Regions from separate parts of the Gluconobacter sp. P5H9_a genome, predicted to be linked through region 2. Evidence: predicted binding sites of a transcription regulator. Region 2 holds the regulator's gene; the other holds the start of a gene.

Region 1 (8,066 bases), on a different contig from region 2:
AATATACTGGCGATCCAGCCGCTCGTGTCCGCGTCCATGCTGGCGGATCGTCTCGGCATGTCACTGAAAAGCGCGCTGCAGCTTCTCAGCGTGTTCCAGGACCGGGGCATTGTTGTAGAAGTCACGCACCGGGCGGCTCATCGCCTGTTCGGTCTTGCCGGACTGGATCCCCTTCGCGACGTTGTGACACCGCCCAACCGACCCGTTCCCGGCCGAAAACGCGGGCGTCCGCGTAAGAATGATCCTTTCACGGCACAGTCTGTTCTGGCGGAAGAGAGTGCACAGCTCCAGCCCCCAACTCGGTTGGATCCGGTTCAGTTCGACTATGAGGATCTGGCTGCTGCCATGAATCAGGCAGATGAAGCCATGATGCGAAGCTCCCGGCTAATCGCCCGCCTCAAAGGAAAGATGGCGAGCTAGATCGTTCATCTGGTCAGAAAACCGCAAGAGATGACTCTTGCAACGGTCTCTGGAGTTGCAGAGCGACCGGAGTGGGAGCCGTCAGCCAGGTCTCGATCTCCTTGCGGCTTTCCAGAATGACGGGCATGGCTTTGGGATGATAGGGCGCGACTACGCCATTTGCTTCGGTGGTCAGGAAACCGAAAAGATCGGCCGTGACCTCGCCTTCCTTGAGCTTGCGCACCGAGGTCCAGGACGTCCAGATCCCGGCAAAGAAGCGGAGCGGCTTCGTGGCATCAGCTGCAAACCATACCGGATGAAACGACCCGTCATCCTGTCGCGCCTGTTCCGAGAAAGCCGTAAATGGCACTATGCAGCGATGGGACACCCCGAGCCAACGCCGCCAATGTGGAGAAGCCGTGTTACGAATATTAGTGATACCCCGGTCGACCTTGCGTCCTTTAAGGGCAAACGCCGGAGACGGCATACCCCACCGGGCCAGAACCAGTTCTCGGCCGTTCTGCCCGTGGCGCACAATCGGGGCCACGTAATCAGGGTAAATATCGGGCATGAAGGGAAGGTTGCCCGTGTGGTCATTGAGCACCTCCGCAATGGCGCGGATCTCGTCCTGTGAGGACGTCTGGGCATACAGATTACACATGATCGCTTCCTTGCTCTGAAGCAGGGTGTCCTATTCGGAATTGGCTCTCAGAAGAAAAACACCGATCGGTCCGCCTGTGTTTCCTTTTCAGAAGAAATAAAAGCTGTTGTTGTTTGTGCGGTGGACTTGTGGGCAGAGCCACGCCCTGTGGTCAGCTCGCCAGAGCTGTCTCCGGGGCGTGAGTGACCGCCTTCAGGCGGCTGTCCACAAATCCACGGTTAGGAACCGCCTTTCTGGCTAATTATTCCTATGCCCCGATGCTGGCTGAATACGGTTAGTTCGATTTGGTCTTTTGCACTCGGCAGCCTTTAGCCTCATGCCGCACTCACATAGGTCATCGGTAAAATGCTCCTTGAAGCAGCTCAGCAACTGAGGCGCGCTAAAGGAGACGACCATGACCACACCGACAAGCACTACACGTTCCGAAGCTTTTCACCTTCTGTCCCGCGCTCTTCTGAACATCCGTTCCGAAGCTCAGAGCGTACTCGGATCCAGCGAAACGCTCTCCCCTGAGCATCAACGTGTACTCTCGGCCATTCAGGCTGCTGCCGACGCTGTGCACAACCTTCCGCATCTGCTGGCCGAGCAGACAGAGTCAAACGAGGTCGTCCTTATCGGTGAGGTGACGACCGCGAACGAAACCCTGACAACGCTCAGAATGCGCTGATAAGCCGCGCTTCTGAGCCTGCTGGGCGGAGTGATAACGCTGTCTTACGCAGCGATCTCTCTAAAAAATTAACTTGCGTCCTGTGTTCGTTTGTTCTCTTTCTGTTCTCGTCAAGGAGAACAGTCATGACTTCGAACGCGCTGGCGCGTCTGCGCGAGCAGGTCCGATGCCTCGAGCGTCGGAGCCTGCCTCACTCTATTTTCCGGGTGCTGCCAACAGGCCTGCAGCCGGTCGATGACCATCTAGGCGGTGGCCTCAAAACCGCTAGCCTGCATGACATTCTGGTGCCCGATCCGCTTGAAATTGGTTCCAGCCTCGCCCTGCTTCTGCCTCTGCTCGCGCGCAGTGGCCAGCCTGTTTTCTGGCTGGGGGCGGTCCCCCCTCAGCTCCATGCCTGGGGACTGCACCAGACCGGGATCTCGCTCCGACACCTGATCTGCGTTGAGAGCGATGACGCCAGTGTTCTGGCTGTGGCCGAGGATATCCTGCGCGGTCCCGAGCGAGCCCTTGTCGTGATAGCTGGTCCGCATATCCCCTCCCTGACAGAAGTGCGTCGCCTGAATCTGGCTGCCGAAAGCAGCGGGAATACTGGCTTCTTCCTGCGCTCTGTCAGCGTCTCCCGCTCATCCGGAAAGGACCCCTGTGCCTGCGCCACACGCTGGCAGGTTACTTCTCATCCTTCAGCCCCTCTCTGTTTGCCGGGACTGGTTCTGCCGCTTCCCGGCCCCCGCCGTCTTTCCGTCTCGCTGTTGCGGGTGCGTGGAGGACGTCCTGCCCACTGGCTTCTCGACTGTCCTGACCATGCGCCGCTTCCTCGCCCTGTGGCTTCCTTTCTGGCGCACCGAGCGCCTTCAGCTCTGCCAGCAGGATCATTACCCCCCCGATCGCCCGCTTGTCGTGCACGCGCCTGAGCACAACCGCCAGACGCTCACGGCCGTCAATCCGGTGGCGCTGGCAGCGGGCCTGAGACCCGGCCAATCGCTGGCCCAGGCACGGAGCCTTGTGCCGGACCTCCTGTGCGTCGAGCAGGACACTGACGCCGATGATGCGGCTCTTCACGAGCTCTGTTGCTGGCTGCTGTGGCTGTCGCCCCTGCCCGCTCTGGATGCGCCGGATGGCCTGTACAGTGACACAACTGGCTGTGCCCATCTTTATGGTGGTGAAGAGGCCATGCTGTCTCTTGTCCGGACGCGCCTTTCCGAGAAAGGTCATGCCTGTTCTCTGGCCCTGAGCGACAGCGCGGCGGCCTCGCGCGCTCTGGCACGCTCGCGCCTCGACGGCGCCTGCGTCATCCCGCCTGGTCAGCAGAAACAGGCTCTGGACCGGCTGCCCTGTTCGGCCCTGCCAATTGCCCCGGAGACAGCATCCCGTCTCAATCGTCTGGGACTGACAACCATTGGTGCGCTTGCAGCCCTTCCCCGCGCGCCTCTGGCCAAGCGGTTCGGCGCGGAGCTTCTCACCTGTCTGGATGAAGCCGTTGGCTTTCAGGCAAGACCGCTGAGCGTGGTTCAGGTGCGAGACCGGATCTCCCTGTCGCGCTCGCTTGTCGAGCCTATCGGCACAGCCGAGGCGATTGCGACCGTCATCGACGCTCTCGTGCCGGAAGCCTGCGTCCTGCTGTCACGTCGCGGCGAAGGCGCACGGCAGATCGATTTTCTCTGTGTCCGTGTGGATAACACGGTCCAGGCCATCCGTGTCGGCACGTCCGATCCGACCTCAGACATGCCCCGCCTCCTCCGCCTCCTCAAGAATCAGATTTCCCGGATTGAACCCGGTTTTGGCATCGAGGCTGTCACCCTCACCATCAGCGCCAGCGAGCCCATAGAAGCCGGCCCCGCTCGCCCGGTACTTTCAGACCCAGAGGATCGTCTGGTCGACACGGTGCCCGCGACCCTCATCGACCGGTTGATCAATCGTCCTGGTGTTGCAGCCGTCTATCAGTTTGCGCCCCGGTTTTCCGCCTGGCCAGAAGACGGACAGTCTCGCGTTTCTCCAGGCAACATGGCAAAACCGCCTCTCGCGAGCCAGATGCTCTGGGCGCGGCCGAACATTCTGTTCGATCTGCCCGTCCGGGTGCGGGTCACTGCCCTGCTTCCGGACGGTGCGCCCCGCCAGTTCGTCCTGAAGCGACAGACGCATCGCATTGCTGCGGCCGATGGTCCTGAGCGTCTGCTGGGGGAATGGTGGCACACGGCCGAAAACTATGGCGCGATCCGCGACTACTGGCAGGTCGAGACCACGACCGGCCTGCGCCTGTGGCTGTTTCGCAAAGGCGACGGAACCCATGCCTGGTCCGGTTCGGGCGACTGGTTTCTTCAGGGGGTCTTCTGATGGACGCCCGCGATGATCTGATCCCGGCCAGCACCTCGGACGTGGCCGAAGTCCTGATGCACGCGCTGTGTTACGACGGACGCAGGCGAACGCATGACGCCGCCGAGCTGATGGCGCGTCTCGTAGCCGAGCGTCTGGTCGCTTATCTCGAACGCTCCGGATTTGTCGTGATGCGCGCGCCCACCAGCAACGCGCCTGATAGCAGCCGACACCCCCATCCCCACCGCCGCTAGGCCATGACCGCGCCTTACGTCGAATTGCAGGTGACGTCCTCGTTTTCGTTCCTGCGCTCGGGCAGCCAGCCGGATGAGCTGATGTTCCAGGCGAAAGCCCTGGGCTATGACACGATCGGTCTGACCGACTGGAACACTGTAGCTGGAGCGATCCGCGCCCATCTGGCAGCGCGCGAGGCCGGTCTGCGCCTTTTGCCCGGATGCCGTCTGGCTTTGCGCGATGGCAGTGCGCTCCTGGCCTACCCCCGCAATCGTGCCGGCTGGGCGGGTCTGTGTCAGCTTCTGACGCTTGGTCATCACCGGGGCGAGCGGGACGTGTTCCTTCTAGGATGGGAGGATCTCGTCGCCACGGCCCCGGACCTCGTCCTGATCCTGTTGCCGCCCGAGGATCTGGCAGCGCTTCCCGGGCACGTTCAGAGCCTGCTGGATCTGCCCGGACACAGGGCAAACGAGGAAGGAACCCGGTTTCTCGCGCTGACCATGCGCCGGCAGCCGGGAGATCTGGCGCGGCTTCACGCACTCGCGGCGTTCAGTGCAGCACAAGGTCTGGCCTGCGTTGTGACGGGAGATGTGCTCTACCACGATGCGCGCCGGCACGTTCTTCAGGACGTGGTCACAGCCATCCGGGAAGGCTGCACGGTCGATGCTCTCGGCAACCGCCGTCACGTTCACGCCGATCGCCATCTGAAAGCCCCGGAAGAACAGGCACGCCTCTTCGCTGCCTTTCCGGACGCCCTGGCCAACACACGGCGAATTGCCGAAGGCTGCACGTTCAGTCTGGATGACCTCACCTATCAGTATCCGACCGAAACCGAGAGATCGGGCGAAAGCGCGCAGGATACCCTGACACGCCTGGTCGAGGCCGCACTGCCGCGTCGCTATCCGGCCGGGGCGCCCCCTGAGGTCGAGACGCAGATCGCCCATGAGCTGAGGCTGATCGGCTCTCTGTCCTACGCGCCATATTTCCTGACCGTGAATACGATTGTGCGTCATGCCCGCTCACTCGGGATTGTCTGTCAGGGGCGCGGATCTGCTGCGAACTCGGCCGTCTGCTACGTTTTGGGCATCACGAGTATTGATCCGGTTCGCTCGGGTCTGCTGTTCGAGCGGTTCATCTCGGCCGAACGGCAGGAACCGCCGGATATTGATGTCGATTTCGAAAGCGACCGCCGAGAGGAAGTCATCCAGTGGATCTATCGTCACTATGGTCGCCACCGGGCGGCGCTGTGCGCCACCGTGCAGCGCTATCAGCCCAAGGGCGCGTTGCGCGAAGTCGGCAAGGTTCTGGGGCTACCAGAGGATCTGACCGGCCAGCTTTCCAAACATATTGCCTCGTCCCTGCCGGACCCGGACCTGTACAAGGCGCGCGCGGCTGATCTGGGCCTGAACCTGAAGGATCGCCGCCTGAGCCTGACGTTTCATCTCGCCCGCCAGCTTCTTGGGTTCCCGCGCCAGCTTGGGACGCATCCGGGGGGCTTTGTGCTGACAGAGGATCGCCTGGACGAACTTGTTCCCCTGATGCCGACCGCCATGGACGGCCGTCAGATCATCGTCTGGGACAAAGACGATATCGACGTGCTGCGCTTCATGAAGGTGGATGTTCTGGGACTGGGAATGCTCGGCTGTCTGCGTCGCGGGTTCGAACTGCTGCACACCGTGTATCAGACCCGCATGGATCTCGCTTCGATCCCGGCCGAGGATCCGCAGACCTATCGCATGATCCAGCAGGCCGACACGCTCGGCACGTTCCAGATCGAAAGCCGGGCGCAGATGTCGATGCTGCCGCGCATGAAGCCCAGGACCTTTTATGATCTGGTGATTCAGGTGGCGATCGTTCGGCCTGGGCCGATCCAGGGCGATATGGTCCATCCCTATCTCCGCCGAAGAGAGAAGCTGGAACCTGTCACCTATCCGTCCGAGACTCTGCGGGGCATTCTGGGGAAAACACTGGGCGTGCCGCTGTTCCAGGAGCAGGCGATGCAGGTGGCGATCAACTGCGCGGGCTTTACGCCAGGCGAGGCGGATCAGCTCCGCCGTGCGATGGCCACGTTCAAAATGACAGGCGGGGTCGTGCCGTTCCGCGACAAGCTGGTGAACGGGATGCTGGCCAATGGGTATGAGCAGGGCTTCGCTGAACAGACCGTCGCCCAGCTCGAAGGATTTGGCAGCTATGGTTTCCCTGAGAGCCACGCCGCGTCGTTTGCCCTGATCGCCTATGCGTCCGCCTGGATGAAATGCCACTACCCGGATGTGTTCTGTGCCGCCCTGCTGAACAGTCAGCCCATGGGGTTTTATGCGCCCTCGCAGATTGTTCAGGACGCGCAACGCCATGGCGTCGAGGTCCGGCCGATCTGTATCAATGCCTCACGATGGGACTGCACGCTGGAGCGCGGCCGGAATGGACGGTACGCAGCGGTCCGGCTGGGGTTCAGGATGGTGCGCGGGCTGGCGAACGGACACGGGGCGGCCCTGATCTCGGTCCGAATGCCGGATTATGAGAGTATTGAGGATGTGTGGCGCCGTGCCGATGTGCCGGTCTCGGCCCTGGAATGTCTCGCAGAAGCAGACGCCTTCCGGGTATTCGGACAGATGCGCCGTGCTGCGCTCTGGTCAATCAAGGGGCTCGCGGACACGGCGCTGCCGCTGTTTGAAGCGGCGGATCGGGGCCGGAACTTTCCACTTCCGGAAGTGATCGAGCCTGACATTGTCCTACCGCAGATCTCAGAGCGGGCATCGGTCCATGAAGATTATCGGGCGACCGGACTCAGTCTGAATGGGCATCCCGTCGCCTTCCTGAGGGAGGGCTTGCGAAAAGAGGGGATCGTGCGCTGTGGGGATTTGCCTTACCTGCGGGATGGGCGCCGGATCCAGCTTACAGGTCTTGTCCTGATGCGGCAGCGGCCAGGGACAGCGAACGGCACGATGTTCGTCACGATCGAAGACGAAACCGGCACAGCCAATCTGATTGTCTGGAAGGATGTGCAGGAGAAATACCGCCGTCCTCTTCTCGCGTCCCGTCTTCTGGCCTGCAAGGGGCGGCTACAGAAGGAGGGCGATGTGATCCATGTTGTTGTGCTCAGTCTGGAAGACCGAACGCCGTTGCTTCAGGGATCGGAGCTACTGAAGGCTCGGGACTTTCGATAAGAGGGTAATCGGTTCGACCGATCTTATTTCAAAAATAGAGAGATTCTTGTTGATGTTGAACCTGTGGACTTGTGGGCAGAGCCGCGCCTGTGGTCAGCCTGCAGGGCTGTCCATCAGGACGCGAGCGGGCGTGAAACGGCTGTCCACAAAACCATATGTTATAGGAGAATATTTTTCTTCTGCGCGAATGCGTTGAACCAAATTATGTATTTACAAAAATGGCAATAATTCAAAAAGTGACAATGGCAACGCTTATTTCTCGGAATACAACAAAAATCCGACGTAGGAAATTATTTAATAAAATCGTTATTAAATACATATTATTTTGTAATTAGCTTATATGCATATATTTAGGTTCGACTTACACATCGCATGGCGCATTCTAAAATTCGGATAACTCTGGGCTCATGCCGAACTATTTTGGCAATTCGGGCGAACTCAATCATCTGCATAACGATATTGACTTTTTTCTGCTTTGTTATTGGTACAAAGGCTGATCCTCAAGATAAAGCCGTTACGTTGCAAAATAATATCAAAAAAAACCTCTGAACCTGAAAAGTTAAAAAATTCCGCGTCTCTGTTCGACCTCTATTTCTGCGCCTTGACACCAGCCTGTGATGATCCAGTGCGT
Region 2 (8,066 bases):
ACTGAAAATTTTTCTGCCCCATGACGGAACGGAAAATATTTTCCATTATTATCAATATCTTACGTTTACTGATTAAAATTTAGGCAATCTGATGGCAAGGCCGGGAAACCTTGGCCTTCATGATTCTGTCATGGAGCAACCCACAGACTTGTCCACAGGATCAGTGGATGACTGAAGAACTGGCATGACTGACCCTACGCCCACAGAGACAGAAACCTCAATGACGCCTGAAGAAGCTCCTGTTCCCGTTGTGAAAAAGCAGGGCGTCGAGGCTATTCGGGATGCTTTGAAAACCATTCCCTACAGCCCTGGCGTGTATCGCATGCTCAGCGAAAAAGGGGAGGTTCTGTATGTGGGCAAGGCGTTAAGCCTCAAGAAACGCGTTTCTTCCTATACGCGTATAGCCCAGTTGCCGGAACGTCTGCGCCGCATGGTGTCCATGACGGTCTCAATGGAGATTGTCATTACCCGGACAGAAGCTGACGCTCTTCTGCTGGAAGCGAATTACATCAAGCGCATGAAGCCGCGCTTCAATATCCTGCTGCGGGATGACAAGAGCTATCCGTGGCTAATGCTGACTGAAAACCATGAATTTCCTCAGCTCACCAAACAGCGCGGAAAGCCCGTCAAAGGCGCGACCTACTGGGGGCCATTTGCTTCAGCCTGGGCCGTGAACCAGACGCTAAACCTTGTACAGAAAACTTTCCTCCTCCGATCATGCTCCGATGCGGTTCTCAAGAGCCGAACACGACCCTGCCTGCTGTTTCAGATCAAACGCTGCTCTGCCCCCTGTGTGGATCGTATTTCCAAAGAAAATTACAGCGAGCTGGTCGTGCAGGCGCGGCAGTTTCTCTCGGGTAAGAATACTGAGTTGCAGCAGGAGCTTGCCGTTGAAATGGAACGGGCATCCGCAGCCATGGAATATGAGCGGGCTGCTGCCATTCGGGATCGTATCCGCGGATTTTCCAGCATCCAGAACTCAGGGACCATCAATCCGACGTCCATTCAGGATGCAGACATCGTAGCAATCTGGCAGGACGCGGGGCAGACCTGCATTCAGGTCTTTTTCATTCGCGGCAGCCGTAATAACGGAAACCGGGCCTTCTATCCTGTTCACGCAGAAGAAGAGACCCCGGCTGACGTGCTGTCTGCCTTCCTCCTTCAGTTTTACGACAACAAGCCTCCACCACCAGTAATTCTGGTGAATCAGGAAATTTCGGAACAGAAGCTCGTCGAGGAAGCTCTCAGCATCAAGAGAGAGCAGAAGGTGGAAATCGCCTGCCCTCAACGCGGTGAGAAGAAGAGCGTCGTTGACCATGCCGCCCTGAACGCACGGGAAGCTCTGGAGCGAAAACTTGCGGAGAATACGGGTCAGCGCAAACTTCTGGAAGGCGTGGCAAAGGTTTTCAATCTGCCTGAAACGCCTCAGCGGATCGAAACATACGATAACTCACACATCATGGGTCAGGCGCCTTATGGCGTCATGGTCGTGGGTGGCCCAGAAGGCTTCGAAAAACGCTCTTATCGGAAATACGCCATTAAAGGCCCAGTTACTCCAGGCGATGATTTCGGAATGATGCGGGAGGTCATGGAGCGCCGGTTTGGGAAAAACAGAGAGGAGGGGGACAGGCCTGAGGACTGGCCCGATCTGTTGCTGATCGATGGTGGACTGGGCCAGTTCAACGCTGTTCGCAATGTCTTGGCAGACCTTGGGGTTACGGGAATTCCCATTGTGGCGATTGCCAAAGGCCCGGATCGTGATGCTGGCCGCGAATGGTTTTTCACTGAAACACAGTCACCGTTCCAACTCCAACCGAGAGATCCGGTTCTCTACTATCTTCAACGCCTGAGAGATGAAGCCCATCGTTTTGCCATTACGACACACAGGGCAGGGCGCTCCAAAGGGCTTCGGAAATCCGAACTGGATGATGTTCCGGGAATCGGAGGGGCCCGAAAGAAGGCCCTTCTGAATCACTTCGGGTCAGCCAAGACCGTAAGACAGGCCAGTCTCGAAGAGCTTGAAACTGCACCCGGAATCAGTTCGGGAACGGCCAGAGCCATCTACGGGCACTTCCATCCCGAATGGCTACGGACACAGAGCTGACAATTCCGTGAGGTCTCCCTTTGAACACCGGCTTGGCATAAAAAATACACACATTCAGAGCGGATTGGCGCATACCGGAGACGGATAAACTGTTCTAGACTGCTTTGTGATGCTGACTGATCTGCCAAACGTCCTGACTCTGCTCCGTATTGCGGCCATTCCTGTTCTGGTTGCTTTGCTGGCGCTGCATTCCGCACTCGGTAACGTCGCAGCCTGCGTTGTATACACGGCTGCCTGCATTACGGATTATTTGGATGGTGCCCTGGCACGTCGGTGGCAGATGCTGTCCGAGTTGGGGCGGATGATGGACCCGATTGCTGACAAGCTCCTTGTTGGCGCACTTCTGCTCGCACTGGCAGGCCTGACAGTACTCCCAGTGTATTCCCTCTACGCGGCCATCATCATTATGCTGCGCGAAATTCTTGTTAGTGGCCTACGTGAATACATGGCCTCCCAGCGCGCAACACTTCCATCCACTCGGCTCGCGAAATGGAAGACCGGCATTCAGATGGTCGCAATCGGTTTTCTGATCGGGGGGGACAAAGCTGCAGTCACGCTGCATATCTCATTCCTGCCCGCCACACTGATCGGTGGTATTCTGCTCTGGATTTCAGTTATCCCAACAGTCCTGAGCGGGTGGGGTTACCTCACTGCCGGGCTCACCCGAATGATGGCTTCTCAGCCGCGCAAGTCTTCAAAGATCGTCTCCTGATCTGGACTAGCCGTGATTATTATTGCAGTTATCGGCTCGTCATCTGGCGCTTTTAATTTATGACAGCTAGAGTTCAGGGATCGACCTTATGGGAGTACACAATGCGTAAGGCCGCTCTACTGGCATTACCTCTGGCCCTGAGCGGCTGTGCGGGCATGGGTAAGTTTTTCAATGACACCGCGCTGTGGTCGGGAAGCAACCCCAATGCTCCCCATGGCGATAGTGAGAACCTTCGCAGAGCACGCGGTGAAGTCGTAGCGGCTGCACCAATCCTGCCAGAAGGCGGGAATATGTGGCCTGGCTCGCCTCAGCCTCTGCCAACCCTTAAAGACGTGGTAAACCCTGACAGCGTATTTAATAAGGCTCTCGGCGATCCAGCCACGTATTTTGGTGGCGCCACACTCGACAAAAATTTCATGGGCGGTATCGCCGGTGCCGGTGCTCTCGGCGTCTCTGGGCCGCAGATGAAGCCAGGCGATACCATGTCCGTCGGTGAGAAGATCGACGCAATGCGGGGCGTTTCGGAAGATCGCAGTCACTTTATTCCTACGCTTCCGACGAGCGTTCCGGATAATGCTGGTCGCTTCCTGAACAAAAACCCCGACAAAACAATCATCATCCCGAATGGGGACGGAACGAGCACTCTGATCGCTCCTGACGGTAAAGTCCGCGTCGTGCGCGGCGTACCGTCAGTTCCTAATAAATAATCATCAGAAATTATCTGCCTTGCCGGAGCATTAATCCGACAAGGCAGTTCTTTCAGTAATGCCTGAAAAGGGCGACCAGCCGCCCCTGTATGCGCACACGCGCAGCAGGTAGAATACGTGTCTCGTATTCCCGATTAGCGGCTTCCAAAGCAATCGTAGAACCACGACGGCGCAGCTTCTTGAGGGTCACTTCCTGATCATCAATCAGCGCGACAACGATCTGACCATTATCCGCCACTTCGCCGCGACGGATGATGGCAACATCACCGTCCAAAATGCCAGCTTCAATCATGGAATCACCCGCGACTGTGAGAGCATAATGCTCTCCAGTGCCGAGCAGGGACGATGGCACCTGAATCTGTGCGCTATCATCCTGCAAGGCCTCAATAGGGAGGCCGGCAGCAATGCGTCCATAAAGTGGAAGCTGAACGCTTGTGTTTTCAACGGGAGAGCGAGGCGCCTCGGAAAATGTCCCGGGAAGATCCTGACGACCACCCTCAACAACTGTTGGAACGAAAGGCGCCGGATTAGCCACGGCATCCACAGCAGGGGCCTCAAGCCCCATATGCGGCAGACGCAGAACTTCAAGCGCTCTTGCACGATGGTGATGCCGTCGTAGGAAGCCACGCTCTTCAAGTGCGGAGATCAGGCGATGAATCCCCGATTTGGAACGAAGCTCTAGGGCGTCCTTCATTTCATCGAAGGAAGGGGAATAACCCGTCCGCCGAAGATGTTCGTCAATGTATAGCAAAAGCTGGTGCTGCTTACGCGTCAGCATACAGGCGCTCCCATGCGCCTCGGTGGAGGCAAAATCTGAAGATTGAGACACTGCATAAACTTATGCGACGCTCTTTTGTTCCTTATAGGTTCCCGTTCGTCCACCTGCAAGAACATCTACCAGGCATCAACAAAGCTTTTATCTGGCTAAAAACCTTGGTTTTTGCGGAAAAATGCACCTTATCCTTGGATTTTCTTCAGAAAGCCTTGACCTAGGACATACAAATCAGCATGTTGCGCCGAACTAGATCAACCTGCTGCTTTGGCACTTGCGAGCGGCATCAGGACGGCGCAAGCCCGAGGGTATCATGGGAAAAAGCAACGTTATTCAGATCCGTCTCGTCTCGTCGGCTGACACCGGCTACTTCTACGTCACGAAGAAGAACGCACGTTCTGCTACGGGCAAGATGGAAGTCCGTAAGTATGACCCGGTTGCCCGCAAGCACGTGACCTTCCGCGAAGCCAAGATCAAGTAAGATCTCGCGGATCATACGACGTTAAAAAAGGCGGCCTTTGGGTCGCCTTTTTTATTGGCTCAATTTCTGACGAATAGACTTTTCCAAACATAAAAAAAAGAGCCGAGAACAGCTCTTAAAATAGTTTATCGTGCGGACCGTAGGGGATAACGATATCACCGTTACGCGTCAGATTGAGCATGGCACGGGAACGTTCATCAAGAATGTCAGCATCAAGAGCCTTCTCTTTCAGAGCTAGCACTCGACGGTGCCATACCGCCTGTTCATCCTTGGCATCCTGCTGCGCCTGGATAGCCTGCTGCTGAAGCACAAGCTGATCCTGATAGGCACGGATACCATGAGCGCCATGAAGGGCGTTCCACCCGAAATAAGCGGTCAGGGACAGAAAGAGCACAGGGGGGGCAACCGCGCGGATGGCACGTTTGATAAGTCTGACGGGTCTCACGCGGGGTAACAGGCTCCCTTGGCTTGAAAACTTCCCAACAATCTAGCTCAGAGAGAGGCTGCGAAACAATCACTGTTGTTCAAGACAGTAGATTATTTTAGCGCGCATATAAAACCGGCCTCCTGAATGGAGGCCGGCTTTTGTTGATCAGGCGGACTTGAGAATGCTGCGACCCGCATAACGGGCTGCGCTTCCAAGCTGCTGCTCAATACGGATCAGCTGGTTATACTTAGCCGTACGGTCAGAACGGGAGAGGGAACCCGTCTTGATCTGACCACAGTTCGTAGCAACAGCAAGATCTGCAATCACGGCGTCTTCAGTTTCACCGGAACGGTGGCTCATGACGCAGGTGTAGCCAGCCTTATGCGCTGTCTCGACTGCTTCCAGCGTCTCCGTCAGCGTGCCAATCTGATTAACCTTCACGAGCAGGGAGTTCGCTGTCTTGGCCTTGATGCCGCGACGAAGGCGCTCAGGATTGGTCACGAACAGATCATCACCAACGAGTTGGAGACGATCACCCAGACGGGACGTCAGCTCAGCCCAGCCTTCCCAGTCATCCTCAGCCAGACCATCTTCAATGGAGACAATCGGATACTTCTTGGCGAGATCTTCGAGGTAAGAGATCATGCCTGAAGAGTCGAACTCTTTGCCTTCACCCTTCAGGTTATAACGGCCGTTGCTGTAGAACTCGGTCGCTGCGCAATCGAGGGCAAACGTCACGTCATCGCCTGGACGATATCCGGCAGCCTCAACGGACTTCGTAATGAAGCTCAGAGCTTCATCAGCAGACTTCAGACCCGGAGCAAAACCGCCCTCATCACCAACATTGGTGTTGTGACCAGCAGCAGACAGACCCTTCTTGAGAGCAGCGAAGATTTCAGACCCCATGCGCACGGCATCAGCCAACGTCGGCGCACCAACTGGCTGGATCATGAACTCCTGAATGTCGATCGGGTTATCCGCGTGTTCGCCACCATTCACGATGTTCATCATGGGAACCGGAAGCGTGTGCGCGAAAACGCCACCGACATAGCGATAGAGCGGCAGTTCCAGCTCTTCTGCCGTCGCCTTGGCAACCGCGAGAGAAACGCCGAGAATTGCATTCGCACCAATGCGGGACTTGTTCGGCGTGCCATCCAGCTCGATCATCGCGTTGTCGATTGCGATCTGATCTTCGGATTCGGCACCCTGCAGCACTTCAAGGATTTCGTCTTCGACAAAACCACAGGCCTTCAGAACACCTTTGCCGTTGTAACGGGACTTGTCCCCGTCACGCAGCTCAACGGCTTCGTGGGCGCCAGTGGAAGCACCGGAAGGAACTGCGGCGCGACCGCGGGCACCAGACGACAGCTCAACCTCAACCTCAACGGTTGGGTTACCACGGCTGTCCAGGATCTCGCGGGCGGTGATATCAACAATGGCGCTCAATGGAAGCTCTCCTGGATATGCGTGAACCGGGGGTGGCTCATAACCGTTCGGGACGGACCACACGTCTCGTCTCAAAATCAGAACACAAGGTCAATCGACGACATGCGTCTTCCTTTCCTCGCCCTGATCCTCGGTTTGGCAGGACTTATACCTTTCCTGACCCTTGGAGGGTGGATTTTCCTCGCCGGACTTTTCTCCCCACTTCCACATCTAACCGTTATTCTTCTGGCCTATGGGGCATGCATCCTGTCTTTTCTCGGTGCAGTCCACTGGGGCCTCGCCATGGAACGGCCAGATATCATCACAGTTCAGGGAACAGCAGATCGCGACCGCCAGAGACTCCTTCTGGGAGTCTGCCCTGCACTCTGGGCATGGCTTTCACTGTGCGTCGGACTGCTTGGAGGGCTGCGCGCCGGATACCTGCTTGAGGTTATCGGTTTTCTGGCAACGTTTGCTGTAGAACGAATGGCCTGGAAGAATGGCGCACTGCCACCGGGGTACATGCCCCTAAGGGGCGTTCTGACGGTGGGGGCTGTCATGAGTCTCCTTATGGCAGCCCTGGCGCCGTTACAGAATTATACGTTGTAAGATTTGGCCAAAGCGTCAAACGCTTTAAGGCGGGTCAACAATGCCCGCATTTCTGAAAGCGGCACCATTGTTGGACCATCACTCGGAGCATGATCCGGGTCCTGGTGTGTCTCGATGAACACTGCCGCAACACCGATAGACAACGCGGCACGGGCGAGGGGTTCAACGAACTCCCTCTGGCCGCCTGTAGAGGCCCCTAGGCCACCCGGTTGCTGCACAGAGTGGGTGGCATCAAAAACAACCGGATAGCCCGTCTGAGCCATAATTGGCAGGCCACGCATATCACTGACGAGCGTGTTATAACCAAAGCTCGTGCCACGATCACAAAGCATGATTCGCTCGTTACCGGTTGAAGCCAGCTTGGCCGCGACATTTGCCATATCCCAAGGTGCCAGAAACTGACCCTTCTTGACATTGATGGCACGTCCAGTTTCACCGGCAGCAAGCAGCAGATCAGTTTGCCGACACAGGAAAGCAGGGATCTGGAGCACGTCCACCGCTTCCGCAGCGACAGCACATTGCTCGGCAGCATGAACATCCGTCAGAACAGGAACGTCAAAGCGTTCACGGATAGAAGCGAGAATATCCAGCCCCATCTCCATGCCTACACCGCGGGCCGCATTCACGGAACTACGGTTCGCTTTGTCATAACTGCTCTTGTAGATCAGCCCGATATCCAGCTCTCGACATACCGTGGAGAGAGCATCTGCCATCTCCACAGCATGATCTCGGGATTCAATCTGGCACGGCCCGGCAATCAGCGTGAAGGGCCGGTCCTGACCAATCTCGAGCTTTCCAATCTGGAAGCTCACTTGCTTTCAGCCCGCTT

Evidence for each region. Region 2 encodes LexA, which represses DNA repair genes until DNA is damaged. Its sites were predicted from a motif close to TGTTCTANNTANGTTC; they were not measured.
Region 1: a site for LexA is predicted at 1,819-1,834, ahead of KP708_RS11875 (ImuA family protein). Genes of this name have one in related genera too.

Annotation. Positions count from the first base shown of each region.
Region 1 is NZ_JACRVW010000013.1:45,794-53,859, reverse strand. It holds gene KP708_RS11890 (hypothetical protein) at 1-420, shown strand, start outside; gene KP708_RS11885 (SOS response-associated peptidase) at 434-1,060, opposite strand; gene KP708_RS11880 (hypothetical protein) at 1,455-1,727, shown strand; gene KP708_RS11875 (ImuA family protein) at 1,853-2,638, shown strand; gene KP708_RS11870 (DNA polymerase Y family protein) at 2,529-4,058, shown strand; gene KP708_RS11865 (hypothetical protein) at 4,043-4,270, opposite strand; gene KP708_RS11860 (error-prone DNA polymerase) at 4,295-7,435, shown strand; gene KP708_RS11855 (hypothetical protein) at 7,995-8,066, opposite strand, start outside.
Region 2 is NZ_JACRVW010000002.1:445,836-453,901, forward strand. It holds gene uvrC (excinuclease ABC subunit UvrC) at 185-2,104, shown strand; gene pgsA (CDP-diacylglycerol--glycerol-3-phosphate 3-phosphatidyltransferase) at 2,214-2,816, shown strand; gene KP708_RS03870 (hypothetical protein) at 2,918-3,523, shown strand; gene lexA (transcriptional repressor LexA) at 3,576-4,301, opposite strand; gene rpmG (50S ribosomal protein L33) at 4,609-4,776, shown strand; gene KP708_RS03885 (septum formation initiator family protein) at 4,892-5,221, opposite strand; gene eno (phosphopyruvate hydratase) at 5,369-6,649, opposite strand; gene KP708_RS03895 (DUF3429 domain-containing protein) at 6,752-7,237, shown strand; gene kdsA (3-deoxy-8-phosphooctulonate synthase) at 7,225-8,049, opposite strand; gene KP708_RS03905 (CTP synthase) at 8,046-8,066, opposite strand, start outside.